Regions from separate parts of the Paenibacillus sp. FSL M7-0896 genome, predicted to be linked through region 3. Evidence: riboswitches for the same ligand, from Rfam matches in the RefSeq annotation. Region 3 holds a riboswitch; each other region holds the start of a gene.

Region 1 (7,620 bases), 870 kb from region 3:
ATGGGATGATGCCCAGACCCTGATCCAGGCAGAGCGGAAGCAGCTCCGCTTCGGGCGTGCGGTCAGCCAGCGAATAGCTGCACTGGATAGAGATGTATTTCGCGAAGTGCCGGGCTTCGCTGATTCCAAGCGCCTTCATCAGCTCCCAGGCGGCATAATTGGAGGCTCCGATATAGCGCACCTTGCCTGCGGAGATCAGATCATCCAGCGTACGCAGCGTTTCCTCCAGCGGTGTGTAGGGATCGAAGGTGTGAATCTGATACAGATCCACATAGTCGGTCTTCAGCCGGCGCAGGCTGCCCTCCAGCTCCTGCATCAGATGATGGCGCGAAGAGCCGCTGCCACCGGGTCCCTCATGCTTCGGCAATCCGGCTTTGGTCGCCAGCACTGCGTTATGGCGTTTGCCTTCAAGCGCAAGGCCGATGATCCGCTCCGATTCAGATCCGGCATAGATATTGGCGGTATCGATGAAATTGATGCCCTGATCCATAGCGGTGTGCAGAATGCGGACCGAGGTCTCCTGATCTGCCCGTTTGCCGAAGGAATTGGTTCCAAGACCCAGGGCGGACACCTGCAGGCCGCTATTGCCCAGACGGTTATATCGCATGTTCTAACTTCTCCTCATCTAGTAGTAGTCTTAGCAGGAATCACGCACAAGCAGCTTGCCGCCGGACTCCAGGCGGCTGTCCTGTGACCGGGCGAGATTAATCACCGCATGCTCCTCCTGGAGCAGCTCAATCTCCTCACCCAGCTTAAGCAGCAGCCTGGAGAAGCGGCTTAGTACACTGTCAGTAATGTACCCGGTGAATTGTCCCGGATGGGCGAATACCTCAAGCATCTGCCAGAGCTGGTCCGTGCCGGAGCCGAACGCCCCGTTCATACGGCTTAGCGCAGCTTGAAGATCACGGATCAGGCTGCCCAAGTGGCTGTATTTATCCTCCAGCAGCAGCATGACTACCAGGCCGTAATTCACGGATTGCTGGCGGGATTCCACATTCTTGGCCAGCTGGCGCGCTGCCTCAAGCAGTCCGTCCGTCTCTGTCCGCAGCAGGCATGCGAGGCTGTGCAGACGATGCTGCATTACCCCGGCGTGTCCGGCGTACAGGCCGCTGCCGGTGACCTGGCCGCTAACGTAAATACTGCCGGTGGCTATAATTGTAGATTGGCGGATATCGCCATAGACGTACACATTCCCGAGGGCTTCAATTCGTACAGGTCCTTCCAGATCTCCCGGTACAATGATGTCACCTGCGAACATAACATCGCCCGCAGGATCTGTCATCTCTCTGGCCAGAAGACTGACCGGAGGGAAGTCACATATCCGGACGCTGCCGTTTCCTCCGCAGATGCGGGGTCTGCCGGTATGCCGGGCCACGATATTACCACAGGGAAGGAGCTTGGCATGATTACCGGCAGCAAAGTAGATATCCTGCGGCGGGGGAGGGGGCAGGACCCTTCCGTCTGTGTCGAGGCCGGGAATGCCTTCTTCCGGCGGCAGCTTGCGGGCGAAGACTTCGCCTGCAAAGGCAAAGGGGGCTCCCGGGAAACGGAGATACTCCAAGGGTTCCGCAGGCTTCTGACCCCGGGCTCCCTGTCCCTGAAGCATCCGGTTCCCCTCCAGTGTATGCTCAGGCAGCAGGAATTCCAGCCGGGCTTCCTTGCCGGGCAGCGGGGATCTGCCTTCAGCGATGCATACGGGAAGATATGTAGGGTTCTCCAGCTCCGCGTACAGGGCGGGAATGTTCAGGTTGCGCAGAATAAAACGGTTGTCCAGTGAGGCGATAATCTGTTCTATGGTGAGCGTGGACAGCAGCATCGCCGGATTGGGCTGGGCACGGACGACCGCTTCGAAGGCGGCGGGGCAGTTGACCAGATTCCAGGCGTACTTCTCTGCACGGTATAAAGTGAAGTGGACCTTGAGCTTGTCAGGCGATACGGTAATTTCATATTGCGGCTTCTCACAGATCTCCCAAGTGATATAATCCGCCCTGGTCACCTCGGTCGGCTCTGTAACGGTCTTCCAGTTGATCTTCAGGACAACAGGGTGGACCGCAGAAATGCGGGCGGGAGCACCTCCGGGGAGCGGGGGAGTAATGAATATCTGGTTGTCCTGCACGAGGATAATTCCATTCTTATCTCCAGTTGTCCCGTCAGAAGCTCGGCCCTCCACAGAGAATGAATCCAGGAGACCTTTACGTTCGAGCATCAGGGACTCTACGAATTCATATCGGCTTGGTTCGATATCCTGCTGCGGCATGGTTGTAACCTCACTTTTTCGTATGATCAATGGCAATTCGTACAGAAAAAGAACATCATCAAGCCTGGGAGGCTTTCCCTCCTGAACAGCTGGCTTAAGTGGTCTCTATTGGCAGCCTGGCAACCGTAAACGCAGATTCCGGCGTTCTTAGGCCCATGGCTTTGCGTCCTGCCCTTTCGGGGAGTTTGCCTTTAGAAATAGATCAATGATATACATCCTGTAGAGGTGGGAGTTATGGTCGACTGTAATCGACAAAAAGAGTCATAAATAGTTCTTACGCGTCATTAACTTCTGCAAACAAGCTTAATTCTAGTACTTAAAGAGCTATTTTTCAACTATATTATGCCTATTTATCAAAAAACTCGAAATATGCAGCTCTATTTCGACAAAAAAACTGGTTTCCCAGCGCTTACAGCTTATGGAAGAGGCAGGGGGAGGAAAGTATGAGCATTCAACTGTTGGGACACCCTGGGCTTGGTAAGAATCGGAGTGTTCTTTTTTGATAAGCGATTTTGCGAGTGTTAATGTTATGTATATGTTAACTGTGTAAATAAACACAAACATTCAGTGTATTATTTCGTAATAAAACCGAAGACATCGCAAATTCATTGTAATATAATCTAACTCATACCAAGGAAACGCGAATTAATGTTAACTAATATAACATTAATAGAGATAGCGACATCAGGAGAGGAGCATAAACCATGCAGATTGCAGCAACACCTTACATCTGGCCTTATGACGGGGCTGTGGACCCGGCGAAGACAGCGCTGATGATTATCGACATGCAGACGGATTTTTGCGGCAAGGGCGGTTACGTCGAGAGAATGGGTTATGACCTCTCATTAACAGCGAGGGCGATCCAGCCCATTCAGCGGCTGCTGGCCCGTATCCGGGACATCGAAGGCTTCACCGTGATCCATACCCGCGAGGGGCATAAGCCGGATCTGTCGGATCTGCCGGCGAACAAGCGGTGGCGCAGCCGCCAGATCGGGGCCGAGATCGGCTCCGAAGGACCGGCGGGACGAATCCTCGTGCGGGGGGAGCGCGGCTGGCAGATCATTGATGAGCTGGCGCCTGCCCACGGAGAGTACATTATAGACAAGCCGGGCAAAGGGAGCTTTTACGCAACAGACCTGGACCTGATCCTGAAGAATAAAGGAATTACCCATCTGATTCTGACCGGTATTACTACCGATGTCTGTGTACACACCACGATGCGGGAAGCCAATGACCGCGGGTACGAGTGTCTGATCCTTGCAGATTGTACAGGAGCGACGGATGAAGCGAATCACCTGGCGGCGCTGAGTATGGTTCAAATGCAGGGCGGAGTGTTCGGCAGTGTAAGTGATTCACAAGCGGTGCTGAAGGCGCTGGAGCAATACTAAATCATTCATAAACGGGGGAATAACCATGTGGAACAAGTCCAGAACAAAAGCGCTGATGCTGTTAACCTCGCTAATGCTGCTCCTGACCGCCTGCGGTAACAATACGGAAGCCGGGAAGGCTGAAGGCCAGGGAGCGGAAGGCTCGGGCGAGCTGAAAAAGGTGGTGCTCCGGCTGAAGTGGATTCACCAGGCGCAGTTTGCCGGCTTTTATACCGCAGTGGAAAAAGGCTTCTATAAAGAAGCGGGGCTGGATGTTGAGATCCGCCCGGGGGGCTCGGATTTCCCGGCTGTGCAGATGGTAGCTTCCGGCAGTGAGGAGTTCGGAGTTACCGGTGCCGACCAGATCGTCATCGCCAGAGAGAAAGGCGTCCCGGTCAAAGCGTTGTCCGCGATCTACCGCAAAACCCCGTTCGTCATGTTCACGCTCAAAGAGTCAGGGATCAAGACGATGGAGGATCTGGTCGGGCAAAAGGTGGGCATTAAGCTGGGCGGCAACGAAGAGCTGACCTTCCGGGCCATGGAGAAAAGCGCGGGTATCGACCCTTCGCAAATCGAAGAGATGCCGGTCAAATATGATCTGAGTCCGCTGTTAACCGGTCAGGTCAAGGCCTGGCCCGGATATGTCATTAATGAAGTGCTGGCTGTAGAGGAGCAGGGCAAGGAAGTGAATATTATCGACCCGAACGACTATGGCATCAATTTCTATGCTGATACCTTGTTCACTACGGAGTCTATCATCAAGAAGGACCCGGAGATGGTCGCAAGCTTCGTGCAGGCGTCTATGCAGGGCTGGGATTATGCAGTAAAGCATCCGGAGGAAGCGGCGGAATTCGGTCTGAAGTATGGCGAGAAGCTGGATCTGAAGCATGAGGTCAATATGATGAAGGCCAGCATTCCGCTGCTGGATCCGGAGAAGCTCCCGCTGGGCTCAATGGACGAGGCATCTTGGGAGACATTGCAGAAGAATCTGGTCGAGCTGGGATTTGTGAAAAAGGAACAGGACATCGGCGGATTGTTCACCAACGAGTTTTTGAAATAAGGAGGGACCCGATAATGACAACAGCGATCAAAGAACAGCTGGATGCTGCCGCCGCGCGGCATCCCGGTACCCGGGAAACCATGCTCTCCCTGCGCAATTGCTCTCTTTCTTTCGGCAACGTGCCTGTGCTGGATCAGGTCAGCCTTGATGTATACCGCAATGAGTTCATTTCGATTCTTGGACCAAGCGGCTGCGGGAAATCCACAACACTCCGGTTGATGCTGCGGCTGTTAAGCCCGGAGGCCGGTGGAGAGGTGGCGTATGCTTCACCTGATCTGTCCCTGGGCATGGTCTTCCAGAAGCCGGTCCTGATGCCGTGGCTCAGCGCGCTGCAGAATGTCATGCTGCCGCTGGAGCTGGGCGAGAAGAAGAAGTTCAGCAAAGCCGAGGCACGTGAAAAAGCAGAAAGTGCCCTGAGCCTGGTCGGCCTCCAGGATTATCTGAACCACTTCCCGCATCAGCTCAGCGGCGGGATGCAGCAGCGGGCAGCGATTGCCCGAGCTCTGGCGGCTGATCCGACGGTGCTGCTGATGGATGAGCCGTTCGGCGCACTGGATGAGCTGACGCGTGAGAAGCTGAATTTCGAGCTGCTGCGGCTATGGGAGAGCCCGGAGACCAGTCTAAGCAGCATTGTGATGGTCACCCATTCGATCCATGAATCCGCGCTGCTGTCGGACCGGGTCGTGATGATGTCTCCCCGGCCTGCCGGTGTGACGGATATCATTCCGGTGACGCTGCCCTCCCCGCGTGAGGCGGGCATGGAGGAGCTGCCGGAATTTCACCGGATTGTCAAGGAACTGAGAAAGCGGGTGAAGCATCTATGACGGTCAAAATCAAAGACACCCTGTACCCGGTCACGTTTGCGCTCGGCTTCCTGCTGCTGTGGGAGTTGGCTGTACGTCTCCTGTCGGTTCCGATGTATCTTCTACCTGCGCCTACGCAGGTAGTCTCGGCTATCAATGGCTCGCTGTGGTCGCATACGCTGGTTACGCTGGGCGAAGCGCTGACCGGGTTCATTCTCGCCAATATCCTCGGCCTGGCTACCGCAGTGATTTTTGTTCATTCCAAGCCGATTGAGAAAGGGATGTTCCCGCTGGCCATCGCCCTTAAGACTACGCCGCTGGTGGCGCTGGCCCCGCTGCTGGTCGTCTGGCTGGGGACCGGGTATACCTCGAAGGTAATCGCTTCGATGCTGATCTGTTTTTTCCCGATTCTGGTGAACAGTGTCAAGGGGCTTAAGGCCATTGAATACGAAGCCTGGGAGCTGTTCTCCACCTACAAAGGGACGAAAAGCGAAATCTTTTGGAAGCTGCGCCTGCCGACGAGTCTGCCTTATATCTTCTCTGCCCTCAAAATCTCCACCTCGCTCGCGATAGTCGGTGCCATAGTCGGCGAATTTGTCGGAGCGAATAAGGGACTCGGTTATGTAGTGCTTGTCTCTTCCTATCATATGGATACGCCGGTGATGTTCTCGGCCATTATTGCTTCGGCGCTGTGCGGCCTGCTGCTGTTCTGGTGTATCGGGCTGCTGGAGAAACGGGTTATTTTCTGGACAAGGAGCGATGATCTATGATGAACTGCTCGGTCATTCGAATCCCGGCAGGCGCGCCGCATGATATGTCGGGATTAAGCGCAGCGGTGGAAGCAGGCCTGTTCCGGCCGGAGGAAGTGGTCGCGGTGCTGGGGAAGACGGAGGGAAACGGCTGTGTGAATGATTTTACACGGGGTTATGCTGTGATGGCCTTGAAAGGATTCTTTGCTGAAGCGGCAAAAGGAGGAGCTGCCGACATCTCTTATGTGATGTCCGGCGGTACGGAAGGGGTACTCAGTCCGCACTTCACGGTTATCAGCCGCAGCGGGCAGAAGGAGCCGGGTATGGTCACTGATGGCCTGAAGTCACTCGCCATTGGAGTCGCCAGAACCCGGAGCTTCCGGCCGGAGGAACTGGGACGGCTCCCTCAGGTGGACGCCGTGGCGGATGCCGTGGCCCGTGCGGTCATGGATGCGGGCATCACCTCACCGGAGGATGTGCATTTTGTACAAATCAAATGTCCGCTGCTTACCGCTGAGCAGATCTATGAGGCACACAACCGTGAGGTATCGCTCGTCACAGAGGATACTTATAAATCGATGGGCTATTCCAGAGGAGCTTCTGCACTGGGTGCCGGGGTAGCGCTGGGTGAGGTGGATCGTGCGGCCTTGCAGGAGGAAGATATCTGCACGGACTGGACTCAATTCAGCGCGGTAGCCTCCACTTCGGCGGGCAGTGAGCTGTCCTGCTGCGAAGTGATTGTGTTCGGGAACTCACTGTCTGCGGACGGCCCGTACCACATCGACCATGCCGTGATGCAGGATGCTGTGGATGGCGCTGCGCTTCAGGGCCTGCTGGACCGTTATCCCGGTGAAGAGCTGGTGCAGGTGCTGGCCAAGGCGGAAGCCGATCCCGATGGCATCATCCGCGGACGCCGCCATATCATGCTGGATGACTCGGATATCAATCATACCCGCCATGCGCGGGCTGTAGTCGGCGGTGTGCTGGCCTATGTCGGCGGCGACCCGATGATCTACGTCTCCGGCGGAGGCGAGCATCAGGGGCCGAAGGGCGGAGGACCGGTGGCGGCTGTGTTCCGCCGCAGGTAGCAGAGCTTTTTGACAGGAGCAATGTATTATCACTATCCATCATGGGGGAATCGAATATGCATACACAGGAAACGAAAGTGCTGGCAGCAGCAGATATGACATGGGAGCTTATGCCGAATCACATAGAGCTGTATCACCGGGAGATTGTCTCGGCAACGGAGGCGGACCGCCTGGGCATCCGCATGAGCTCGATTCTGTGGGAGAAGCTGGGGATCGGCGGCCAAGTCTTGCCGCATTATCATGATGTAGTCGAAATCATTCATATTACCGTAGGAGAGGTCAAGCTGCTATGTGAC
Region 2 (7,620 bases), 300 kb from region 3:
CATAATATTGTTCCTTATGAGAACACGCATCCGCCGCTTGGCAAGCTGTTGATCGGGGTAGGGATGGAGCTGTTCGGCGTCAATCCGTTCGGATGGCGGATCATCGGCACCTTGTTCGGGATTGCGATGCTGCCGCTGATCTATATCATGGCGATTCGGTTGTTCCGTAAGACCACCTATGCTGCACTGGCAGCGGGATTATTCGCTCTGGACTTCATGCATTTCACCCAGACGCGGATATCGACCATCGATGTGTACGGTGTATTCTTCATTATGCTGATGTTCTATTTCATGCAGCGGTATTTCACGATGAATTTCTACCGGGTGCCGCTGCGGACCACACTGGCTCCGCTGTTCTGGTCCGGCCTATTCTTCGGCATCGGGGTTGCTTCGAAGTGGATCGTGATCTACGGAGGCGCAGGACTTGCTATTATGCTTGCGCTGGTACTCATTGAACGCTACAGAGAATACAAGGCTGCCGGACGCCTGCTGGCTGAAGGCAAGCTGAGCGGTCAGGAGCTCAAAGCCGCCTGCCGGACTGCAGATCAGTCCTTCTGGAAGAACACGATCATCACGCTGGCCAGCTGCATTGGATTCTTCGTCATTATTCCGGGAATCATATACAGCCTGTCCTTCATTCCTTCACTATCTGCGTCGGCAGAGGGCTTCACCGTTAAGGGGCTGATTGATGCCCAGAAGAATATGTACAACTATCACAGTCAGCTTGTAGCTACACATCCGTTCGCCTCCTCCTGGTGGGAGTGGCCGTTCATGAAGCGTCCGGTGTGGTTCTTCAGCGGCGGCGAAGGCTTGCCTGCAGGCAAGGCGAGCAGCATAGTAACGATGGGCAATCCGCTGATCTGGTGGACAGGAATCTTCACGATGCTGGCCGCTGTATGGTTCACCCTGAAGCGCCGGGACAAGAGCCTGTATATGATTTGGATCGGCTTCTTCTCACAATATGTTCCGTGGATGCTTGTGCCGCGTGAGACCTTCCTGTACCATTACTTTGCGATGGTGCCGTTTATGATTCTATCCATTGTGTACATCCTGAAGCTGCTTGACGGCAGGTTCCAGGGTGCCAAATATCTGCGGTACGCCTATGTTGCGGCCGCCGCCATCCTGTTTGTAATGTTCTATCCGGTATTGTCCGGCATGCAGGTGAACAGCAGTTATATCATTCATGTACTTCGCTGGTTCCCTTCCTGGGTATTCTAGGAGGGGAGCTGTAAGAGCCGTATAGTTGCTCAAAGCTGATGTTGATGAAGCGCATCAAGGAAGCTGTGGCTTACAATAAATTGAGGAGGAACCCTTGTGAAGGCCAGATATAGTGTAATTGTGCCCATGTATAATGAGGAGGAAGTCATTCAGATAACCTACGAACGGCTCAAAAAAGTAATGGATGAGTGCGGGGATTCCTATGAGCTCGTGTTCGTCAATGACGGCAGCCGGGACCGTACGGCTGAGATTATGCGCGAAATCAGTAATAGGGATGAGCATGTCAAGCTGATTGACTTCTCCCGTAACTTCGGCCATCAGGTGGCGATTACGGCGGGTATGGATTATGCTGAAGGCCAGGCTGTTGTGGTGATTGACGCAGATCTCCAGGACCCGCCGGAGGTCATCCTGCAGATGATCGCCAAGTGGAAGGAAGGCTATGAGGTAGTCTATGCCAAGCGGCTGAAGCGCCACGGAGAGACCTTCTTTAAGAAGGTGACAGCCAAAATCTTTTACCGTCTGCTCAGCAGCATGACCAGTGTGGAGATTCCCACAGATACCGGGGACTTCCGGCTGATCGACCGTAAGGTCTGCGATGTGCTGCGCGGCCTGAAGGAGAAGAACCGTTATGTACGGGGGCTGGTAAGCTGGGTCGGCTTCCGGCAGACCATGGTGGAATATGTGCGGGAGGAACGCTTCGCCGGGGAGACGAAATATCCGCTCAAAAAAATGATCCGCTTTGCGCTCGACGGAATCACCTCCTTCTCGCACAAGCCGCTCAAAATCGCCTCTTATGTCGGCTTCTTCCTGTCCTTCTCCAGCTTCATCTACCTGTTTCTGGTCTTATTCCAGAAAGTCTTCACCTCTTGGACTGTGCCGGGCTGGGCATCCATTGTCGGGGTGAACCTGCTGTTTAACGGCATTGTGCTGATGCTGTTGGGCGTGATCGGGGAATACATCGGACGGATCTATGACGAATCGAAGGACAGACCGCTCTATATCGTACGCGAGACCCGAGGCTACCCGGAGGCAGAGGCCGAAGACACGCGGAAGGCAAGCGATTATGCAAGATAAGGCTTGGCGCGCAGGCATGATCCAGTTTCTGAAATTCAATGCGGTGGGCCTGCTTAACACGTTCATAGATTTTGCGGTATTTACCCTGCTTCATTCCCTGGGCATGCTTAACACCCCTGCACAGATTATTTCCTACAGTGCCGGGACGGCCAACAGCTTTTTCTGGAATAAGAAGGTGACCTTCAAGGGCGGGAACAGAGGCGGGAATAGCGGCTTTGACCGGATGCAGCTGGTGAGATTTATTGTCCTGAATCTGATGGTGCTGGGCATTTCGGTGCTGCTGATTCATCTGCTGACTGACCGGCTGGGCGTCCAGGTGCTGATGGCCAAGGTACTGGTTACCTTTGTTACAGTAATCATTAATTTCTTTGGAAGCCGGAAGTGGGTATTCTAGAGGTACAGTATGTCTTCCCCGTCCCCTGCGGGGGCAGCACTTATTCTATATTGCGGAGGCGATTGTCATGCGGAAGTTATCCTATTTGATTATACTTGCCGGGGTCCTGATTATGCTCTACCCCAAAGGAAGCGAATGGTACGAGGACCGTCAGCAGCAGAAGCTGCTGGAAGAGGCTGAACAGGCCTATAGTGAAATCGTTCCTTCGGCTACGGCTCCTGCCAGCCAGGATCTGAGCAAGCCTTATGCGGAAGTCACCCAGCTGCTGGCGGAAGAGTCTGGTGCGGAAGAGCCGGTGCCCACTACAGCGCCCGAGATTGAAGTGGGAGGCAAGATCACCGCTATTATTGAAATCGATAAAATCGATCTGAAGCTGCCTGTACTGGAGGGCGCCACCAAGACCAATATGAAGCATGCAGCGGCGCATATGAAGGAGACAGCTCCGATTGGCGCGGTAGGCAATGCAGCGATTGCGGCACATCGGTCAAGAACGGCAGGGCGGCTGTTCAACAGACTGGATGAGGTCGGTAAAGGGGACGCCATTACTGTTATTACAAGCGGACAGGAATACAAATATGTTGTATATGATGTATCTATTGTAGAGCCTACCGATATTTCAGTACTGAAGGGTAAGGATGATGATAAAATTCTGACCCTCATTACCTGTGATCCGCTTGTCAACCCGACCCACAGACTCATCATTCATGCAAAGTTGACCTGATTGTCATAGGACAATGCTGAGAAAGGTCAAAAAACATAAAATTTTAGTCTATTTTTGCGGGAATCTAGTGATTTGGGTCTTGCTAATAGATTGAGATATGGTAAGCTATAACTATGAAAGCTAATACACGATAACGGCAAACCTATCGAAAGGTAGGGACGCAAAGCTACAGGGCCTTCCCGTCATGGATGGCAGCCAGTTACCGAATGAAGAGGCTTTTTTTGTTTGTTTTCATTCTGAATCTGTCATTATGTGGCAGTAGATTGGACAGATAAAGCTTATACGATAACGGCAAACCTATCGAAAGGTAGGGACGCAAAGCTAAAGGGCCTTCCCGTAAGAATGGCAGCCAGCTACCGAAAGGGGTTTTATCCATGAAGAAGTTTTATTTAATGCTGATTACACTTTTTGTGATCGTCACTTCCGTGCAGACAGGCACTGCTCAAGCAGCAAATGCAGATTCAAGCTGGTTAAATGTTGGACAACTTGATCAAGGGGTTATCGGGGTATCGTACGATGTTCCTAAAGACAAGAAGATGAAGCTCATGATTACCAAGGACAATAACAGCTATACTTACAACTTATACACTTCCAAACCGACCGAGACGTTCCCGCTGCAACAAGGTAATGGCTCTTACAAGGTCTCCGTTCTTGAGAATACTACCGGCAACAAATACAAAGTACTATCTTCCGAGACTGTATCTCTTTCAATGAGCAATGTGAATGCCGTATATTTGAGCTCTGTACAGAATGTAAAGTGGAGTTCTTCCGATAAATCCGTTCAAAAGGCAGCCCAGCTTACAAAGGGTCTGACCACAGATGCAGACAAAGTTAAGGCTATCTACAATTACATCGTAGCTAACGTGAAATATGACTACTCTCTGGCCAACAGCGTAAGCACAGATTATATTCCGAACAACGACAACACACTGGCTACCAACAAAGGTATCTGCTACGATTACGCTTCCTTGTTCGCTACTATGCTCCGCAGTGAAGGGATTCCAACCAAGTTGGTTATGGGGAATACAAGCTATGTAACTTCATACCATGCCTGGAACGAAGTGTTCCTGAACGGCAAATGGGTGACGATTGATACTACAGTGGATGCAGGTCTGGGTAAGAAAACAGCATCAACTGAACTGATCAAATCAGCAAGCAAATATACTGCAGCGAAATTCTACTAAGAATAGCTGTAACTATAGCATTATCTGAGAATAACCCGCTTAGTCATTAAGCGGGTTATTTTTATTTATATAAAGGTTGCTTTTTAATAGAAGGATAGGTTATTATAAATAAGCGTTGTTGGAGCGGCAAAGGAAATGAGAGATTACTTAAATAAGTGATTTCAAAAATAAAGCTTGCATTGCTCAGATGAACGTGATATATTATAAGAGTTGCTGGTGACGACAACATTGACACTAACAACGAGCTTGATCTTTGAAAACTGAACAACGAGTGAGTATCTGGAGATCACTTCGGTGAGATCCAAAAATGAGAATGTAAATTCTCGTCAGATGTTTCAAAATGAGCAATCGCTCTTTCTAAATACCAATTTGGAGAGTTTGATCCTGGCTCAGGACGAACGCTGGCGGCATGCCTAATACATGCAAGTCGAGCGGAGTTTGAGAGGAAGCTTGCTTCCTTTCAGACTTAGCGGCGGACGGGTGAGTAACACGTAGGCAACCTGCCCTCAAGCCTGGGATAACTACCGGAAACGGTAGCTAATACCGGATAATTTCTTTTTTCTCCTGAGAGAAGAATGAAAGGCGGAGCAATCTGCTGCTTGGGGATGGGCCTGCGGCGCATTAGCTAGTTGGTGGGGTAACGGCCCACCAAGGCGACGATGCGTAGCCGACCTGAGAGGGTGAACGGCCACACTGGGACTGAGACACGGCCCAGACTCCTACGGGAGGCAGCAGTAGGGAATCTTCCGCAATGGGCGCAAGCCTGACGGAGCAATGCCGCGTGAGTGATGAAGGTTTTCGGATCGTAAAGCTCTGTTGCCAGGGAAGAACGTCCGGTAGAGTAACTGCTACCGGAGTGACGGTACCTGAGAAGAAAGCCCCGGCTAACTACGTGCCAGCAGCCGCGGTAATACGTAGGGGGCAAGCGTTGTCCGGAATTATTGGGCGTAAAGCGCGCGCAGGCGGTTATTTAAGTCTGGTGTTTAAACCTTGGGCTCAACCTGAGGTCGCACTGGAAACTGGGTGACTTGAGTACAGAAGAGGAAAGTGGAATTCCACGTGTAGCGGTGAAATGCGTAGATATGTGGAGGAACACCAGTGGCGAAGGCGACTTTCTGGGCTGTAACTGACGCTGAGGCGCGAAAGCGTGGGGAGCAAACAGGATTAGATACCCTGGTAGTCCACGCCGTAAACGATGAGTGCTAGGTGTTAGGGGTTTCGATACCCTTGGTGCCGAAGTTAACACAGTAAGCACTCCGCCTGGGGAGTACGGTCGCAAGACTGAAACTCAAAGGAATTGACGGGGACCCGCACAAGCAGTGGAGTATGTGGTTTAATTCGAAGCAACGCGAAGAACCTTACCAGGTCTTGACATCCAACTAACGAAGCAGAGATGCATCAGGTGCCCTTCGGGGAAAGTTGAGACAGGTGGTGCATGGTTGTCGTCAGCTCGTGTCGTGAGATGTTGGGTTAAGTCCCGCAACGAGCGCAACCCTTGACTTTAGTTGCCAGCAGGTTGAGCTGGGCACTCTAGAGTGACTGCCGGTGACAAACCGGAGGAAGGTGGGGATGACGTCAAATCATCATGCCCCTTATGACCTGGGCTACACACGTACTACAATGGCCGGTACAACGGGAAGCGAAGCCGCGAGGTGGAGCCAATCCCAGCAAAGCCGGTCTCAGTTCGGATTGCAGGCTGCAACTCGCCTGCATGAAGTCGGAATTGCTAGTAATCGCGGATCAGCATGCCGCGGTGAATACGTTCCCGGGTCTTGTACACACCGCCCGTCACACCACGAGAGTTTACAACACCCGAAGTCGGTGGGGTAACCCGCAAGGGAGCCAGCCGCCGAAGGTGGGGTAGATGATTGGGGTGAAGTCGTAACAAGGTAGCCGTATCGGAAGGTGCGGCTGGATCACCTCCTTTCTATGGAGAATCGTCTTCTGCAATGAAGACATTCAAATCGGAAGCTTCGCTTCCACAATAGAACCCTTGGGTTCGAATACTCACTCGTTGGTCAGTTTTGAGAGTTTAAGCTCTCAAGTAACACTGTCTGTTATTCCGAACATCACAGCCGTGATTGTCCCGTAATAACAGCAACTTGATCCTTGAAAACTGGATACCGAAACGAATTTGCGTTTTAGAACATTCCTTTAAGCTGAACTTGTGTAAACAAGTTTCATATTAATGGCGATACTAGCGATTTTCCTTAGGGGAAACGCATTGGTTAAGCTACTAAGAGCACACGGAGGATGCCTAGGCGCCAGGAGCCGACGAAGGACGTGGCGAACAACGAAACTGCCTCGGGGAGCTGTAAGCAAGCTTTGATCCGGGGGTGTCCGAATGGGGAAACCCAGCTGTGGTAATTCGCAGTTACTCGTATCTGAATACATAGGATACGCAGAGGCAGACCAGGGGAACTGAAACATCTAAGTACCCTGAGGAAGAGAAAACAATAGTGATTCCGTCAGTAGCGGCGAGCGAACGCGGAACAGCCTAAACCAAGGGGCTTGCCTCTTGGGGTTGTGGGACGTCTCACATGGAGTTACAAAGGAATATGGTAGGTGAAGAGGTCTGGAAAGGCCCGCGATAGAGGTAAAAGCCCTGTAGCCTAAACTGTGTTCTCTCCGAGACGGATCCCGAGTAGTGCGGGGCACGTGAAACCCCGTATGAATCCAGCAGGACCATCTGCTAAGGCTAAATACTACCTGGCGACCGATAGTGAAACAGTACCGTGAGGGAAAGGTGAAAAGCACCCCGGAAGGGGAGTGAAATAGAACCTGAAACCGTGTGCTTACAAAAAGTCAGAGCCCTCTTTATGGGTGATGGCGTGCCTTTTGTAGAATGAACCGGCGAGTTACGTTTAACATGCAAGGTTAAGGTGAGAAGCCGGAGCCGCAGCGAAAGCGAGTCTGAATAGGGCGATTGAGTATGTGGACGTAGACCCGAAACCGTGTGATCTACCCCTGTCCAGGGTGAAGGTGCGGTAACACGCACTGGAGGCCCGAACCCACGCATGTTGAAAAAT
Region 3 (7,620 bases):
CTTTGCGTTCTGTATTATTCAGCGGGGCAGGGGAGGTCATCGATTCCGCCTGGCTGTTGAGCCAACGCAGCTCGCGTTCATCATGCACATGCCCGAATTCATAAGCAATGGTCTGTGTATAGGCCTGGCGCATTCTGTGGACGGCATCCATCGCGGTATGCACATCCGCAGGGGCATTATCCCAGATCAGCGAAGCGGGCAGGGCATTAAGATCCTCACGGGTAAGCTCGTAGGTCTCCAGCTCCAGCCATTTGGCCATCGGGTTCGTGCTGCGCTCCAGCGGGTCAATGTCTGCGGCCATATGGCCATATATTCGAATATTGGCGATCAGCTTCGAGGCCTTGACAGCCTTCTTGAGCCACTCGGCATCTGCTGATACGGCAGGCCTTGGAGCCCTCTCGGCATCGGGTGCCAGTGGAGGGGGGCCGGATACGGTGAAGAGATCGCGGTAATGCTGTTCAACAGAAGAGGGGTCCTTGACAAATTGCTCATATCTTTCTTGGATGTAGCCCAGGTTGGGGCCGTAGTATTTGCTCCATACTGTGTCGTTATAGGGCTCTTTGACTGCCATGAATAGGTCCTCCTAACGGATAAACTCCACGCGAGGCATCCAGTGTGCCACTTGGCGGAGCTGCAAATGTTTGCGGTTTCATTCTCATCCTATTGTGCTACTTTCCGGCGGGGTAATCAATTCATACTTTCGGTCAATCCGTTCGCAATTTGGCATGATTCATTACAGTATTCATACGGAACTATCATAAATAGAAAAAACTCATATAACAGCCCGTTATACATACAAATGGGTAATTGTCTCTATACGATGTTGCGTGCAGCGGCAAGTCGGGGCGGATGGGGTTCCCTTTAGTATAATTAAACTATTAGCTAGTGTTTGAACTTGGAACTGGAAATATTTATACAAGCCGCTGGCAATTTCAGCTAAGTTTCCTCACATTTTTTCATAAAAAAATTCCAGAAAACGACACACTAATTGCGTATGATCTTGTATAATGTTATTGCGGAGAACGGTTTCATCGATTCTTGCCAGATCCTTTCATGATGGAAAGGGTCCAGTAAAAGGTAAACCTGCCGAAAGACAGGGGCACAAAGTCTCGGATCTAAAGTAGAAATACTACAAAGTAGCAATACTACTATGATGGCCGGACTGCCTGGGGACGCGAAAATTCTAGGAGGAGATTTCTTGGATATGTCCAACCAGGGGAATGACGAGCTGCAGGCAGTAGATCTGGATTTAGAATGGGTGCACTTGCTGATGTCTGCCAAGCAGGCGGGGATCGCGGCGGAGGATATCCGCCGGTTTCTAAGTGAGAAGGCGCTCCAGGCGATGTAAGGGCGGTCATCATTGCTGCGATACATACAGAAAAGGCACAGCGTCCGGTACGCTGTGCCTTTTCTGTATGCCGCTTGAAAGGCTGCCTTCGCCGAAGGCGGCCTCCCTGCCGTGCGGAGTCTTCCCTGTGGCATATAATGCCCGTCTAGTTGTCCTTTTGTTCCATGCGCCATTTCTGGTAATCGAGGAATTCCTTGAATTCGCGTTTGCTTATACCGGAGGCCATGGCCTCCTGAACAAGCCGGAACCATTCCCCGTCCAGAGCCTGTTCTTCCGTCTCTGCCAGTCCGCCATACAACAGTGCATGAATGGATACCTGAAGCGCGTCAGCGATTTTTTCGATGAATTGAATGGAGGGGTTGGATTGAATGTTCCGTTCCACATTACTGAGGTATGATTTCGCCACATCAGCCTTATCGGCAAGCTCGGATAACGAATAGCCCTTCTCCAGCCGGAGTTTGTGGATGCGGCTTCCCATAGTATCTGACACGATTACAACGCCCTCCGTACTTTTTTTGGTGAAAAATAAGAAGTGATATGCTTCGCGCTATACATTCTCCTTATCTTTCTCGTTGAAACGGTACCGCCCGTTCGAAGGCCGGCAAAGCCGTTTTCTCTTGTCAGTATAACAAAAATCCGCAAAACGGACAAAAATCCTTGAACCCGGCAGCGGGAAAAAAGAAACGGCATACCCGGCCCGGATGAGGGAGGATATGCCGTCTTGATGGATTGCTGAAACGCTGCCTTCCTAATAAAAGGACGGCAAAGCCATTTTCACTTGTATAGGCTGGCCCCTGATCTACTTGGCTTCTCCCACTCCTTGAAGAGCATCGAAGGTCCAGTTCAGAGCTAAGCCGTCACCCTGGAAAATGTTCTGATCGAGCGTGTTGTCTACGAATTCGAAGGCGATCTTGAAGGTCTTGGACCCGGCGGCGGCAATCCCTCCTGGCAGTACACCTGCTGCTACGAGATCGTAGCTGGGGGTATTTTTCAGATCCTTCAGGGAGATCTCGGACAGCACATGACCGCTTAATGATCCGCCGGTGTACGTATTATCGAGGAGCTTGACCTTGAAGTGGTCTCCGAGATCCTGGCCCGCGTTATCGCCCTTGGCATCGGTCACGGTGTAAGTGGTGGCAAGCTTGAGGAATTTGATATCCAGTGTGCCGTCATTGGACAAGGTGAAGGTGCGGACGGTGTAGTCTCCCGGCTTCAGATTCGTCAGCGCTACCGGAGTATTGAAGGAAGAGCCGAGCTTCAGCGTACCCGCTGCGAAGGTTGCCGTGCTGGTAGCTGTGGAGCTGAAGTAAGCGAAGGTGCCCCCGCCGATTAAAGACAAGCCCAGTGCTGCCGATGCTACGCCAAGACCCAATGTTTTTTTGATACCCATTATTTATTTCCTCCTCGAATGGTTTGTTTTTGTGGAATTATTTGAGCGTGCCTTTTTCCTGGTTGGCTTCGAAATTCAGAGTCAGTGCAAGCGTGTCGCCCTGATAATAGTTCTGCGGCTGGAGGGTCTCCTTGAAGGCGAACTGGATGGTCAGGTTATCCGAGGTGCCGGCTTTGATGCCGGACTTCTCTCCGCCTAAGATCGCTCCGAGAATTCCCCGGGCCACCAGATCGGGACTCTCCTGCTCCAGATCGGCCAGCGAGATGACCAGGAGCGGCGATTCCTTCTTATCCTTGTTCACGAGGAAGGTCACAATAATATCATCCTTGAAATTATGGGAGCCGTTGTCTCCCTGGGCGTCTGTAATGGCCGATGAGGTGCGCAGTACCACTTTGGGAATATTGAGCGTCCCGTCATTTTTAAGTTTGAAGTCCCGTAAGACCGTATCACCCGGCTTGAGATTGCTGAGATTAACAATGACGGAGGGGTCAGATTGCAGTGATAGGGTTCCGTTGTTAAAAGAAGCTGAGGAAGTAGAAGTGCTGCTGAAGTAAGCGAAGGTGCCTCCGCCGACCAGGGTTAAGCCTAATGCTGCCGATACAACGCCGAGACCTAATGTTTTTTTGACGTTCATTTGTTCATCCCTCTCTTATGAGTCTGCTTTGTGCATAGCCGGTGCTTCCGGCAAGCTGTATTGTGGCTCCGCGTTTCGTAAACGGGAGAGAACAATTGATCATTGTACGAGATCAGTCAGAGTATCCGGCCCGCCGCTGCTGGCTGCGGATGACGGGGCATTCTTCTTTTCCAGTGCTGCAACGGCCTTCCAGGAAGAATACAGCGCGTAGAGAAGCAGGAGCAGTCCGGGAATAATCATCAGCACTACGCTTCCGGCTTTGGAGACTGCGAAGCTCATGGCATAGCCCGCATAGGGGACGGTCACGCCGGTGTACTCACCTACCACATTCGTGGAACTGACGGCTGCGGTGTCGGCTGAATCATTATTGTCGCCCTTGGTGGTGTAGCTGGCTTCCCCCAGAGCACTGTTCAGCTCGGCATCGACCACGCGGTGGGTAATCAGAATATTATCGGGATTCAGAAAAGTGATCACATCGCCCTTCTGGAACCGGGTCATATCCCCGCCCGGCTTAATGGCCACAATGGAACCGGTCTGGATGCCGGGCTCCATGGAGCCGGATAATACCGTCTTGATCTGGTAGCCGAAGAAGGAGGGCTCGCCGCCGGAGGCCTTGGAGATCACAACGGCTGTGATCAGCACCAGGAACACTATTAGAATCAGAGTGGAAATTATCGTATTGGCTATTTTTCGGATGCGCATCTTATTCGCCGCCTTTGCTGGTGTCGGATTGTGGAGCCGGTGTAGCTGTAGGAGCAGGCTGCGCGCCGTCCATTACAGTGCCTGGAATTACGCTGCCGGGTAATGGATCTGGAGTTGCCTCCGGTAAAAGAATCTCAGACGCCGGAGTGGCAGTGGGAATAACCTCTGCTGCTGAAGAAGCTGTGGGGACTGGATTGTCCTCTACAGGCGCTTCGGGAGCGGGCACCTCTGTCGGCTGGCTTTTGTCAGGAGGACTGGTTGCGGTCGGCTGGTTCTGGGCTTGTTCATGCTCCAGCTTCAGCGCTTCGTCAGCAGCCTTCTGCTTCTCTATGGCGAGCCGCTGGGCTTCCTCCGCTCTGGCTTTATCGGCTTTTTCAAGCGCCAGGCGTTCCTCTTCCTCTTGCTGTGCCTTCGCCTTGTCCTCCAGGGCCGTCTTGGCCTCAGCGATTTCTGCCAGCCGTTCCTGCAAGGTGTGAATTGTGGAGGACAGGGTATCCTTGGACGCCGTTAATTCGGTATTCAACTGCTCATACGTGGTCAGCAGCGCGGGAGATACCTGCGAATCTGCTTGGTAGGCGCTGGTTACGAATGAGAGGATAGGCTCCTCGGCGGGGAAGCTAGAGTCATGCTGCCGGAGCAAGACGCGGTCTGGATTGCCTGTAGGCAAAGATCCGCCGAAATCATGAATCGAGCCAAGGTACTCTACAATTCCGCTTAACGTCTCCGCCAGCGATTCCGACAGAATCCCGCTTTGATGAAGACTCTCTTGAAGCTGGTCGAAGAACTGTGCATCACGGATTTCCAGACAGTTAGGGTCGAGATTCATCATATACCCTCCGAGCTTGTGCAGAATGGCCGCTGCATGGCCGATTTCCTGCAGAATTTGTTGCCAGACCGTCCCGTTGAAGCTCAGCTGCTTCTCCAGCAGGTCGATCTCGCTGCCAGCTTGAGTGAGCTCGGACGAGAGTTCATCCGCAGCCTGATCCAGCTCTGCAAGCGACAGCTCTCCGGCAGCGACTGAGGTGTTATACACTCCGCTGATGCTATGGCTGCCAAGGGAAGCTTTCAGCTCTATGACGGTGTTTAGATGCCCGCTGAATTCCGACAACAACTGCTCAATCTGACCCGGGAAAACCGAACACAGCCCGATGGAGCTGATCTGTTCCTGGGAGGTGTTGAACTCTCCATAGGTGCTGCCGATCTGGCCTGAGGTGTACATCAGGAGCACAGATATGGCCATACCCGATTGCAGAATCCGCAGGCCGAGCTTCCTGGTTTTCCGTTTGCGCCGCTTGGCAGATCTGGGGTACATAGCTAAGCCCCCTCTCGAGTTGCTAATGAATAATTCGTTATATTCGTTCTTAATAAAGAACGATATCGTAAGCAAATCATACACTGTGCTGCTGAGAAAAGAAAAATGTTATTTTCAGCGGAATGTTCGCAATAAAGTACGAAATGTATGGGATATCTCGATTTATCTGACGATATCGCTGTTTTTCACAAAAGTTCATTATAAAGAACGGTCGGCGAGCGTGGCTGGGAGGAGCAGAGAAAGGTGAGGGGGAGACGAGGGGGAGGTAAAGTGCATAGGAGTTATCCGCTGATAGTGGGCGGGAGGTGGAAATGAGGTGCATTAGTGCCCCTGAATGGGGCGAAAGTAGGCGGCGAGCGGGAATGAGGGGCATTAGTGCCCCTGAATGGGGCGAAAGTGGGCGGCGAGCGGAAATGAGGGGCATAAGTGCCCCTGAATGGGGCGAAAGTGGGCGGCGAGCGGAAATGAGGGGCACAAGTGCCCCTGAATGGGGCAAAAGTGGGCGGCGAGCGGGAATGAGGAAAGTAATCGGACTCAATGTATGCGAGTATAATTCGGATGCTGCACCAGTTGGCTAAACGATAGGGTTAGCGTATTTCGACACAAAGAAGGTACTGTCCATACAAGGACAGTACCTCTCCGCTATTTTATGAAAATGTCCGGTTTCGCTGAATCTGAACCTGTTCAATCATGTAATTTCCAGTAAAATTCAATCTCAAGGAAGCTTCTCCCCGCGGGAGGTGACGTACAGCTCATACCATTCCTTGCGTGAGAGCTCTACCTGGTCTGCGTCTGCACAGGCGGCGATCCGCAGCGGATTCACGGTGCCAATGATGGGCTGGATGGCTGCGGGATGCGTCATTAGCCAAGCCAGTACGATGGCCTCGGGTGTCGTGCCCTTCTCGTCAGCGAGTCTCCGTACCATGGCTGCTGTATTCACAACCTTCTCCGGCTGGCCTTCAAGCGGCCGTCCGCTGAAGAGTCCCTGGGCCAGGGGGCCCCAGGCCTGGAGCTGGATGTTCCCGGCGCGGCAATACTCCATGGTGCCCTCCGGGAATGTAATGTCCTTCCACGGGTCGCGGTTCACGCTGAGTACGGCGTCGACCCAGCTGATCCGGGACAGGCTCATATGCAGCTGGTTGACAATGAACGGCTCGTCGCAATAAGTCTGTAACAGCTGGATCTGGGCGGCGCTCATGTTGGAGACGCCGAAGTGGCGCACCTTGCCGGAGGCCTTGAGCTGATGGAGTGCTTCCGCCACCTCTTCAGGGTCCATTAACGGGTCGGGGCGGTGCAGCAGCAGAATATCAATATACTCTGTGCCCAGCCGTGCGAGAGTTCCATCGACGCTGGACAGAATGTGCTCCCTGGAGAGGTCGAAGCTATTGGAGATATCGCCTGGCTCCATCAGCTTGATGCCGCATTTTGACTGGAGGAGAATGTCCTCGCGCAGCCCCGGCCGCTCCTTGAAGATCTGCCCGAACACCTTCTCCGCCTTGCCCCGGGTATAGATATCCGCATGGTCAAAAAAATTAATACCTATAGACAGCGCCGCATCCAGCGCCTCGTGTCCCTGCTTTATGTTCGCAGCCGTGACCGGTTCACGGTCCCACCCGCCGCCCAGCCCCATGCAGCCCAGGGCGATACGGCTGGCAGGTATGCCGCGCCGGTTAAGGGGTAACGCTCTCAGCAATGTGATCCCTCCATACCATTAAGCTTGTAATGCTCCGATGATACTACCGGAAAAGCATACATCTTTAGAACCCGGTGTGGTATCTCTTGTCACTGGAGGAGCGGTGTTTTGTGGTCTCTTTATCCTTCTCTTCCTCTTTCTCAAGAGTCAGGTCCTCTACCGGTATCGGGTCCACATGCTGCTCGCTCTCATCTACATCGAACAGGCTGGGCTTGTCTGTAGGGTATTGCTCCGGGTGGTCACGCTCGTCTCTGATCGGCTTTTTATCATCGCTCATAGCGGCTTCACTTCCCTTTCCAGAGTATCCGCCAGGGCGGGGCCGGCACACCGCACGAATACAAACTGTAGTACAGCCGGATGCCCAAGCCGCTCGCCAGCGGTTTGCTCCAAATATAAGAATTTATATGTTGCACACGATAACTTATCCTTCTATTTCTCGCTGAAACGGTACCGCCCTTTAAAAGGTCGGCAAAGCCGTTTCCACTTGCTAATAAACACATATCGTCTTCGCTAAACAATCACATCGGCTATCTACTTCTTT
Region 4 (7,620 bases), 3.3 Mb from region 3:
GCGGGGAGGACGCCGCCGAGCGGCTGGTTGCACCTCTGGGGCTGGTAGTTAAGCGCGGCGTCTGGTACTTGGTCGCGGGGCATGACGGCGAGCTGCGGACCTACAGGGTCTCCAGAATCACTGAGGCCAAAGTCACAGATGAGTCTTTTGAGCAACCGGAGGATTTCGTCCTGTCTGAGTACTGGGAGACCTCCACCGCCGCATTCAAGTCTGCCTTGCCCAGGTACCCCTCCAGCCTTCTTGTAAGAGAGCAAACGATGAAGGAGCTGCAGAAGGAGCGATACGTCGCCCTGTTGCACCAGGAGCCTGCTGAGGCCCCGGGCTGGATCAGGGCCGAGGCTGAGTTCAACACGCCGGAGTCTGCGTGCCGGATCATCCTGTCCCTGGGTCAGGGTATCAAGGTGACGGCACCGCCTGAGCTTGCGGATACTGTTGCTGCGGCTCTGCGTGAAGCGGCAGCATTATACGATTTTTAATAATAGACCAAATGCACTAGTATCCCCTATAATATTACAATACACATTATTATTTATAGGGGGACTTTACATTATGGACTGGATGAACAAGCTGCCGTTGAAACAAAAAATCGTCACCGGATGTTACCTGGTTGCCGCTTTATTCGCTGTCCCTGTCTTAATCACGCTAATCCTCATGGACAGGCTGCTCATCGGCATTATTCTTGTCGCCGTCCTGGCAGCGCTGACTTACCCGCTTGCGCGCTTCATTGAGAGAACGCTTACATCTTCATTTGAGGATATCTCCAATGTGACGCACACGATTGCCAAAGGCGACTTCACCAGCCGTGCCGATGAGAATGGCTCCATGGGCGACATCAGCCGCTCCTTCAATACCATGATTGACAAGCTCAAAAAAATCCTCACCGATGCCTCACAGATTACCCGTCAGGTTATGGACGCCAGCCGCGGGATTGAAGACAAGAATCAGAACCTGAAGTTTGTCATGGCGCAGGTGGCTTCCTCCTCCAATGAACTGGCCCTCGGTGCTAACGAAATCTCGGTGGATATCGCTGATATGACCGAATCGATCAAGGATATCGAAATCAAAGTCTCCAATTATACGAATTCCACCAAGGAAATGAATAAAAGGTCTGTACATACGCTGGAATTGGTAGAACAGGGACGGCAATCGGTGGATACCCAAGCCGAAGGCATGCGCAAGAACATCCAGGCTACCCAGAAGGTGGCGGATACTATCGAAGCCCTATCGCATAACGCACGAGGCATTACGATGATTACCAAGACAATTACCGAAATTGCTGAACAGACCAATCTGCTGTCGCTCAATGCTTCTATTGAAGCCGCCCGTGCAGGCGAACATGGCCGCGGGTTCGCCGTTGTTGCCCAGGAGGTCCGCAAGCTGGCCGAGGAATCCACCGCTTCAACCAAAGAGGTGTTCGGTCTGGTACGCAGCATCGAAGCGGATATCAAGCAGGCTATCGATAACATCGCCATCAATGAAGAGGTAGTCCAGGTGCAGAATGAGATGATTACGGAGACAGCCAACATTTTTGCTCAAATTGTGCATAGTGTCCAATACATAACCGAGCAGATTGCCTCCTTTTCCGCAGAGAGTGACCTTATGCTGGAGAGCGCGCTCAAGATCTCCGGGGCGATCGAGAATATCTCAGCCATCACCCAGGAGACCGCCGCAGGGACGGAAGAGGTATCCGCAGCGATGAACGAACAGATTCATGCTCTTCAATCCGTAGCTGAGGAGACAGAGAAGATGACCTCCGCGGTCTTCAACCTGCAAAAAACGATTCATATTTTCAAATTTTAACCTCAGCACAAAGAGACACGCCTGCGGAATTTTCTGCGGGAGGTGTCTCTTTTTTTGGGCAAAACAAAGATTGTTATGTAATATTCACAAATTGTTGAAATTGTGCATAAGGGTAAAAACCGTGCTTTGCACTTCTTTACTATAGTCGTTCTATTGTCATAGCTTGTCTATAAGCTAACATCTTACATCACTATTACTTAAGTCCTATCACCGAAATTTGTAATGCTGTATATCTAGTGAATTCTTAATGTTTTGCAGTAAATCAGGAATGTAATGAGGCTTTGTGCTCACTTCCCACATTAATCAACCTAAACGGCCATTTGCATTTTAAGACTTTAGTCTTCCAGGGACAACCATTTTCAAAAGTTTGAAAATCCAAATATTTAGCCATTTCCACTCCTGAATATTCGTCAAATTCCGAGTTTCTTCTCACAGGGGTTATTGACAAAAGCGGAGCAAGGAATATATTGTAAAGGAAAATTCTCCACAAATTCATTTATAACCGCATACCGGCAAAATTCACCGAAAGGGAATGACGCAAAGCCATGGATCTACAGTCTCATTTCTGAAGTGGGATCATGACAGCCAGGTTGCTGAAAAACTGTGAACGCCTTAGGTTTCGCGTTTGATTATGGTGATTCGTGCAACAGACCTGTGCTCCAATGGTGAGTACAGGTTTTCTATTGCTGACGTATACAAATAACAACTTGCGGGGTGGATGTTCTGAAGACAGTTGCAGATTATATGGCGGAAGCATTACACAATCTGGGAGTCACTCATTCTTTTGGAATCATAGGCAAGTCTATTTGCCCCATCGCTTTGAAAATGGTTGACTACGGTATAGAGTTCATCCCCGGCCGGCACGAATCCAGCTCCGGCTTCGCCGCCGGCGGTTATGCTCTGAAGACCGGCAGTCTCGGGGTAGCCTTCGGCACCTCCGGTCCTGGGGGAACGAATCTGCTCACCGCAGCAGCGCATGCCAAGGCCAATAATCTTCCCGTCCTCTTCATCACCGGACATCAGTCCATCAAGGAGCTGGGCATTCCCCAATGTCAGGATTCCACTTCCTACCTGGCTGATTTGGCGGATATGTTCCGGCCGGCCACCCTCTTCAGCAAGCTCGTTGAACGCGGCGATCACTTCAGCACGATTTTCAACCATGCCCTATCCATCGCCCTGGGTGACCAAAAAGGTCCGGTCCATCTCTGCATTCCGTTTGATGTGCAGACAGAGCGGCTCGCGGAATGCCGGATTGTTCTGCCGGAACGCGAGGGACTAGTCAGTTATCAGAACTATGACCGGGTCATCTCGGCGATTAATCAATCCGCTAGGCCCCTGATCATTGCCGGTAAAGGCGTCAACCGCTCAGGTGCCCATCAGGAACTGGTTCAGCTGGCCGAAACCTTCAACATTCCTGTAGTCACCTCTCCAGGCGGCAAAGGTGCAATAGCTTATGATCACCCGCTCTACCACGGTCCTGTCGGCGTTGGCGGCTCCTCGCACGGCGATGAATTGCTGAACAACAGCGACCTGTTCATTGTTCTGGGCTCCCGCCTGAGCGACATGACCATCTGCAACCTGAAGCCGGAGAATCATCCGCCGCAGCTGATCCAGTTCGATGTAGATCCAACCTTTGTCGGCAAAATACTGTCCTCATCCACCATCGCTGTCGGCGGGGACTTAAGGGACAACCTGGCACTGTATCTTCAGAAGCTGGACCCCTCTACGGTCACCAAGCATGAAATCACAATCTCCAATGCTTACAATGACGAGTTGCCCGTGCTGGCGGGGCTCTCTCTGGCTTCGGTAATGAGCACGATGAGCGACCTGATTCCTTACAACAGCAGCGTGTTTGTAGATGACGGCAGCCACGGGTTCAATGCTGTGAAATGGTTCAATGTCCGCAGGCCCGGCAGCTTCATATTCGATGCCTACTTTGCTTGCATGGGCAATTCAATTGGCATGGCGATCGGTGCCAAGACGGCTTCTCCCGGAGAGACTGTCTTCTGCATTACCGGTGACGGCTGTTTTATGATGCTCGGAACTGAAATAAACACAGCCGTTTGCAAGGACATTCCGGTGATTTTCATTGTGGTGAACAATAAGCAGCTGGATATGGCGCTTAAGGGTATGGAGAAAACGACCGGCCGGATTGACGGTACGATCTTCGAGGTTCCGATGGATGCCGTGAAATTCGCCGAATCGCTGGGTGCAGCCGGCTTCCGCTGTGAGACGCAGGAGGAGTTCGCTGCCGCAATCCGCGAAGCTGTGGCACTTAACAAGGCTGTTGTCATTGAGCTGCTGACTGACCGTGATGAAATGCCTCCTACGGCCCACCGCACTCTGGATCTTACGTAAGGAAGCCGTATCCGCACACCTTTTCTAACCTACTATCAGGAGGACATATCGTGAACAAGAACATGAACAGCGGACTCGATCATTTCACTGATCTCTCAGGAGATTATGGGGCCAAGGCCCTGGCTCCGATCAAAGAGCATTTTCCGGAATTAGCCGAATATATCATGGGCAATGCCTATGGCGATATTTTTCAGCGGACCACGATTGGCTCTGACTGGAAGGAGATCGCGGTGATCTCGTCGCTGATTACGATGGGACAATATGAACAGCTGGGGGTTCATTATGTAATGGCGCTCCGCGTTGGCATGACCGTCGAGCAGATCAAGGGCGTGCTGCTGCATCTGACCCCTTGCGTCGGTGCCCCCCGGGTGATTTCGGCCTTTAATGTGCTGCTGGATACCCTGGAGGAGATCAAAGAAAAATCTTCATAAATCTACAAATTTCGACTTTTGATTGCACGTTTCAGTATGATCTGGTTATAATGAAGGCAAAATATCCCAAATCGAATTGCGGTTTTGTCGAATAGAGTCGCAGGAATAACGTTTTGGAGGTATTGGAAATTACACTTAGGGAGAGATCAACATGGGACAATTTATTTTGAAGACAGATACTGCGAAGAAAGTAATCAATATTGAGCTGGAGGGAACCTTCTCTAACGAGGACGGGCTCAAATCTATACAGGCTTACCAGCAGACTATTAACCCGATCAGCCCTGCTGAATATGCACTAGAGATCGACTGCCGCAAGCTGAATGTAACCGCTCCTGATGTTGTACCGCTGCTTGAAGGCTGCTTCATCATGTTCAAGGCTGACGGCTTCCAGAAAGTGAGTCTTACCCTGGAAAATAACCCGATCCTCAAAATGCAGCTGGCACGCCTGGGCCGCAAAGCAGGACTTGAGAATCTGGAGATCACTTCAACCGTACAAGCTTAATAAATACAATTTAAACCTAAATCAGCCGCTTGAAACGCACATGTTCATTCATTAAACCGGCTGCTAATGCTGGAAGAGAGTTTTGTAAGAAGCAGATTTGTGAGAAGTATAGCTAACAAAACTTTAGGAGGTCTGTACTATGGCGGGGATTCGCATTAAGGACATTGATATCTACCATCCAGACAAAAGAATCGGCAATGACTTCTTCATTCAGCATTTTGATGACAAAGGTATTGATATCCGTGGACTGCTGGCTACTCTGGGCCGTGAAAACCGCTACAGCATCGACAGCCCGGATGAGAATTCCCTGACAATGGCTTTTGAAGCCGCAAGTAATGTTCTGGAGAAAACCGGTCTTACCGGCCCTGACATTGACCTGATCGCTTATGCAAGCCAGACCCCTGAATATATATTTCCTACGAACTCATTGATGATTCACCGACTGATTAACGGGGCTTCGCATACCATCTGTATTGACAGCAATGCCAACTGTGCCGGAATGACCGCCTCGGTTGAGCAGGTCAGCCGCCAGATGATGGCGAACCCGAGAATCCGCCGCGCCCTGGTCATCGGCTCCGATTACGTGGCACCTCATGCGGACAAAAATGATCCGGTATATTACGCGAACTTCGGTGATGCCGCTGCCGCTGTCATTCTGGAGCGCGATGAGCATTCGGTCGGTTTCATTGACTCTATCTATCAGACAGACACCTGTGTGTACGGCAACTCTCTGTTCCCGGCAGAAGGCCTGGCTAAGCTCGGACGCACCGGTGTTGCTGCAGGAGAGTTCAATGTGAAGTTCATTCCATTCGATGATTCCATCTGTGTGGATGCCGCTTCCGAATCAATCAACACTCTGCTGAGCAACAACGGGATTGCCCCTGAATCGGTCAAGGCTGCCTGCTTCTCACAGCTGTCTCTTCCGAACATCCAGGCCGTCTCCGGCAAAACCGGTATTAACCCTGAGGCCGCAGTCTACATAGGCGATGAGTTCGGCTATACCTCGACCAGCAGCCCGTTCATTGCCCTTCACAGAGCCGTCACTACCGGGCAGCTGGAACGCGGAGACAAAGTTCTGTTCTGGACCGTGGGCGCCGGATGGCAGAATGTCGCATTTGTAATGGAGTACTAATCTTACTGTTCATTCTGTTCCAGAGTAAAAAACGGCCCGCAGCAGAGTTTCTGCCTGCGGGCCGTTTCTGTTCTTAATGCCTCTACTCCGCTCTAAAGTCTGCCTTCGTGCTTGCCCTCATGCTTCTCCCAGCCCATCGTGCGCGATACAGCATCCTGCCAGGCACCGTATCTGCGTTCCCGCTCCTCCGGCTCCATCTGCGGCGAGAAAACCTTCTCGGCCGTATTGAAGCTCTCCAGCTGCTCACGGGTCCATACCCCGGAGGTTAGTCCGGCTAGCAGCGCAGCGCCAAGTGCTGTAGTCTCCGCGTAGGTTGTACGTGTCACTTCGCTGCCCAGAATATCGGCCTGGAACTGCATCAGCAGATTGTTGCGCACCGCACCGCCGTCTACCCTCAGGCCGGTGAGCGGCATGCCGGCATCCTTCTGCATCGCGTCGATGACATCGCGGGACTGGAAGGCCAGTGATTCCAGCGTCGCCCGTACCAGATGTGCGGAGGTGGTGCCACGCGTCAAGCCGAATATGGCGCCCCGCGCATACATATCCCAGTAAGGCGCACCCAGGCCGGTAAAGGCTGGCACTACCACAACCCCCTCACTCTCGTCCACCTCGCTGGCCTTCTCTTCCGAGTCGGCGGGCGCGACAATTAGCCCCAGCCCCTCCTGCAGCCACTGCACAGCCGCTCCAGCCACGAAGACACTGCCTTCCAGTGCATAATAGAGCTCATCGCCCATGCCCCAGGCTACCGTGGTCAATAGGCCATGACTGGATGCCACAGCTTCAGTGCCTGTATTCATAAGGATGAAGCAGCCTGTCCCATAGGTGTTCTTGGCACTGCCTGCCTCCAGACAGGTATGACCAAAGAGCGCTGCCTGCTGGTCCCCCAGCACCGACCGGATAGGAATCTCCAGACCGAACCACTGCTGATCACAGACACCGAAATCACCGCCCGACATCCTCACCTCCGGCAAAATCGACGACGGAATACGCAGCGTGTCCATCAGCTCTTCATCCCACTGGCGCTCATGCAGGTTATACATCATCGTTCTTGAAGCATTAGTAACGTCTGTAGCGTGTACCGCACCCCCGGTCAGCTTCCAGATCAGCCAGGTGTCTATCGTTCCCGCCAGGAGCTCTCCCTTGCCTGCACGCTCTCTTGCTCCCGGTACATGATCCAGAATCCATGCCAGCTTGGTCGCCGAGAAATACGCATCGATGACAAGCCCCGTCTTGTCCGCAATGACTCCGGCCATCCCGCGTGACTTCAGCTCCTCACATTGGTCTGCTGTCCGCCGGTCCTGCCAGACAATTGCCGGATAGATCGGTTCACCTGTAATTTTATCCCAGATAAGTGCAGTCTCCCGCTGGTTGGTAATGCCGATAGCCGTGATGTGATC

The links. A riboswitch is a leader RNA that binds a small molecule or an ion and turns the genes downstream of it on or off. The one in region 3 is predicted to bind cyclic di-GMP.
Region 1: it holds a riboswitch for cyclic di-GMP, as region 3 does, so the genes downstream of both, MKY12_RS30100 (flagellar assembly protein A) here and MKY12_RS00385 (anti-repressor SinI family protein) in region 3, are expected to answer to the same signal.
Region 2: it holds a riboswitch for cyclic di-GMP, as region 3 does, so the genes downstream of both, MKY12_RS01670 (transglutaminase-like domain-containing protein) here and MKY12_RS00385 (anti-repressor SinI family protein) in region 3, are expected to answer to the same signal.
Region 4: it holds a riboswitch for cyclic di-GMP, as region 3 does, so the genes downstream of both, MKY12_RS19485 (thiamine pyrophosphate-binding protein) here and MKY12_RS00385 (anti-repressor SinI family protein) in region 3, are expected to answer to the same signal.

The regions. Positions count from the first base shown of each region.
Region 1 is NZ_CP150250.1:6,951,593-6,959,212, reverse strand. Features, by position in the region: gene MKY12_RS30105 (aldo/keto reductase) at 1-607, opposite strand, end outside; gene MKY12_RS30100 (flagellar assembly protein A) at 638-2,287, opposite strand; cyclic di-GMP riboswitch class I at 2,365-2,457, opposite strand; gene MKY12_RS30095 (isochorismatase family cysteine hydrolase) at 2,962-3,645, shown strand; gene MKY12_RS30090 (ABC transporter substrate-binding protein) at 3,671-4,684, shown strand; gene MKY12_RS30085 (ABC transporter ATP-binding protein) at 4,699-5,508, shown strand; gene MKY12_RS30080 (ABC transporter permease) at 5,505-6,257, shown strand; gene MKY12_RS30075 (ring-opening amidohydrolase) at 6,254-7,324, shown strand; gene MKY12_RS30070 (cupin domain-containing protein) at 7,381-7,620, shown strand, end outside.
Region 2 is NZ_CP150250.1:388,526-396,145, forward strand. Features, by position in the region: gene MKY12_RS01650 (glycosyltransferase family 39 protein) at 1-1,218, shown strand, start outside; gene MKY12_RS01655 (glycosyltransferase family 2 protein) at 1,315-2,292, shown strand; gene MKY12_RS01660 (GtrA family protein) at 2,282-2,686, shown strand; gene MKY12_RS01665 (class D sortase) at 2,754-3,407, shown strand; cyclic di-GMP riboswitch class I at 3,533-3,614, shown strand; cyclic di-GMP riboswitch class I at 3,688-3,768, shown strand; gene MKY12_RS01670 (transglutaminase-like domain-containing protein) at 3,782-4,591, shown strand; rRNA gene MKY12_RS01675 (16S ribosomal RNA) at 4,958-6,518, shown strand; rRNA gene MKY12_RS01680 (23S ribosomal RNA) at 6,818-7,620, shown strand, end outside.
Region 3 is NZ_CP150250.1:92,410-100,029, forward strand. Features, by position in the region: gene MKY12_RS00380 (2-oxoglutarate dehydrogenase E1 component) at 1-571, opposite strand, end outside; cyclic di-GMP riboswitch class I at 1,067-1,170, shown strand; gene MKY12_RS00385 (anti-repressor SinI family protein) at 1,205-1,348, shown strand; gene MKY12_RS00390 (helix-turn-helix domain-containing protein) at 1,494-1,826, opposite strand; gene MKY12_RS00395 (TasA family protein) at 2,148-2,738, opposite strand; gene MKY12_RS00400 (TasA family protein) at 2,776-3,372, opposite strand; gene MKY12_RS00405 (signal peptidase I) at 3,472-4,074, opposite strand; gene MKY12_RS00410 (hypothetical protein) at 4,076-5,386, opposite strand; gene MKY12_RS00415 (aldo/keto reductase) at 6,102-7,079, opposite strand; gene MKY12_RS00420 (hypothetical protein) at 7,144-7,356, opposite strand; gene MKY12_RS00425 (PadR family transcriptional regulator) at 7,620-7,620, opposite strand, start outside.
Region 4 is NZ_CP150250.1:4,494,225-4,501,844, forward strand. Features, by position in the region: gene MKY12_RS19475 (YafY family protein) at 1-476, shown strand, start outside; gene MKY12_RS19480 (methyl-accepting chemotaxis protein) at 550-1,800, shown strand; cyclic di-GMP riboswitch class I at 2,302-2,398, shown strand; gene MKY12_RS19485 (thiamine pyrophosphate-binding protein) at 2,515-4,158, shown strand; gene MKY12_RS19490 (carboxymuconolactone decarboxylase family protein) at 4,209-4,589, shown strand; gene MKY12_RS19495 (hypothetical protein) at 4,741-5,091, shown strand; gene MKY12_RS19500 (3-oxoacyl-[acyl-carrier-protein] synthase III C-terminal domain-containing protein) at 5,231-6,223, shown strand; gene glpK (glycerol kinase GlpK) at 6,316-7,620, opposite strand, start outside.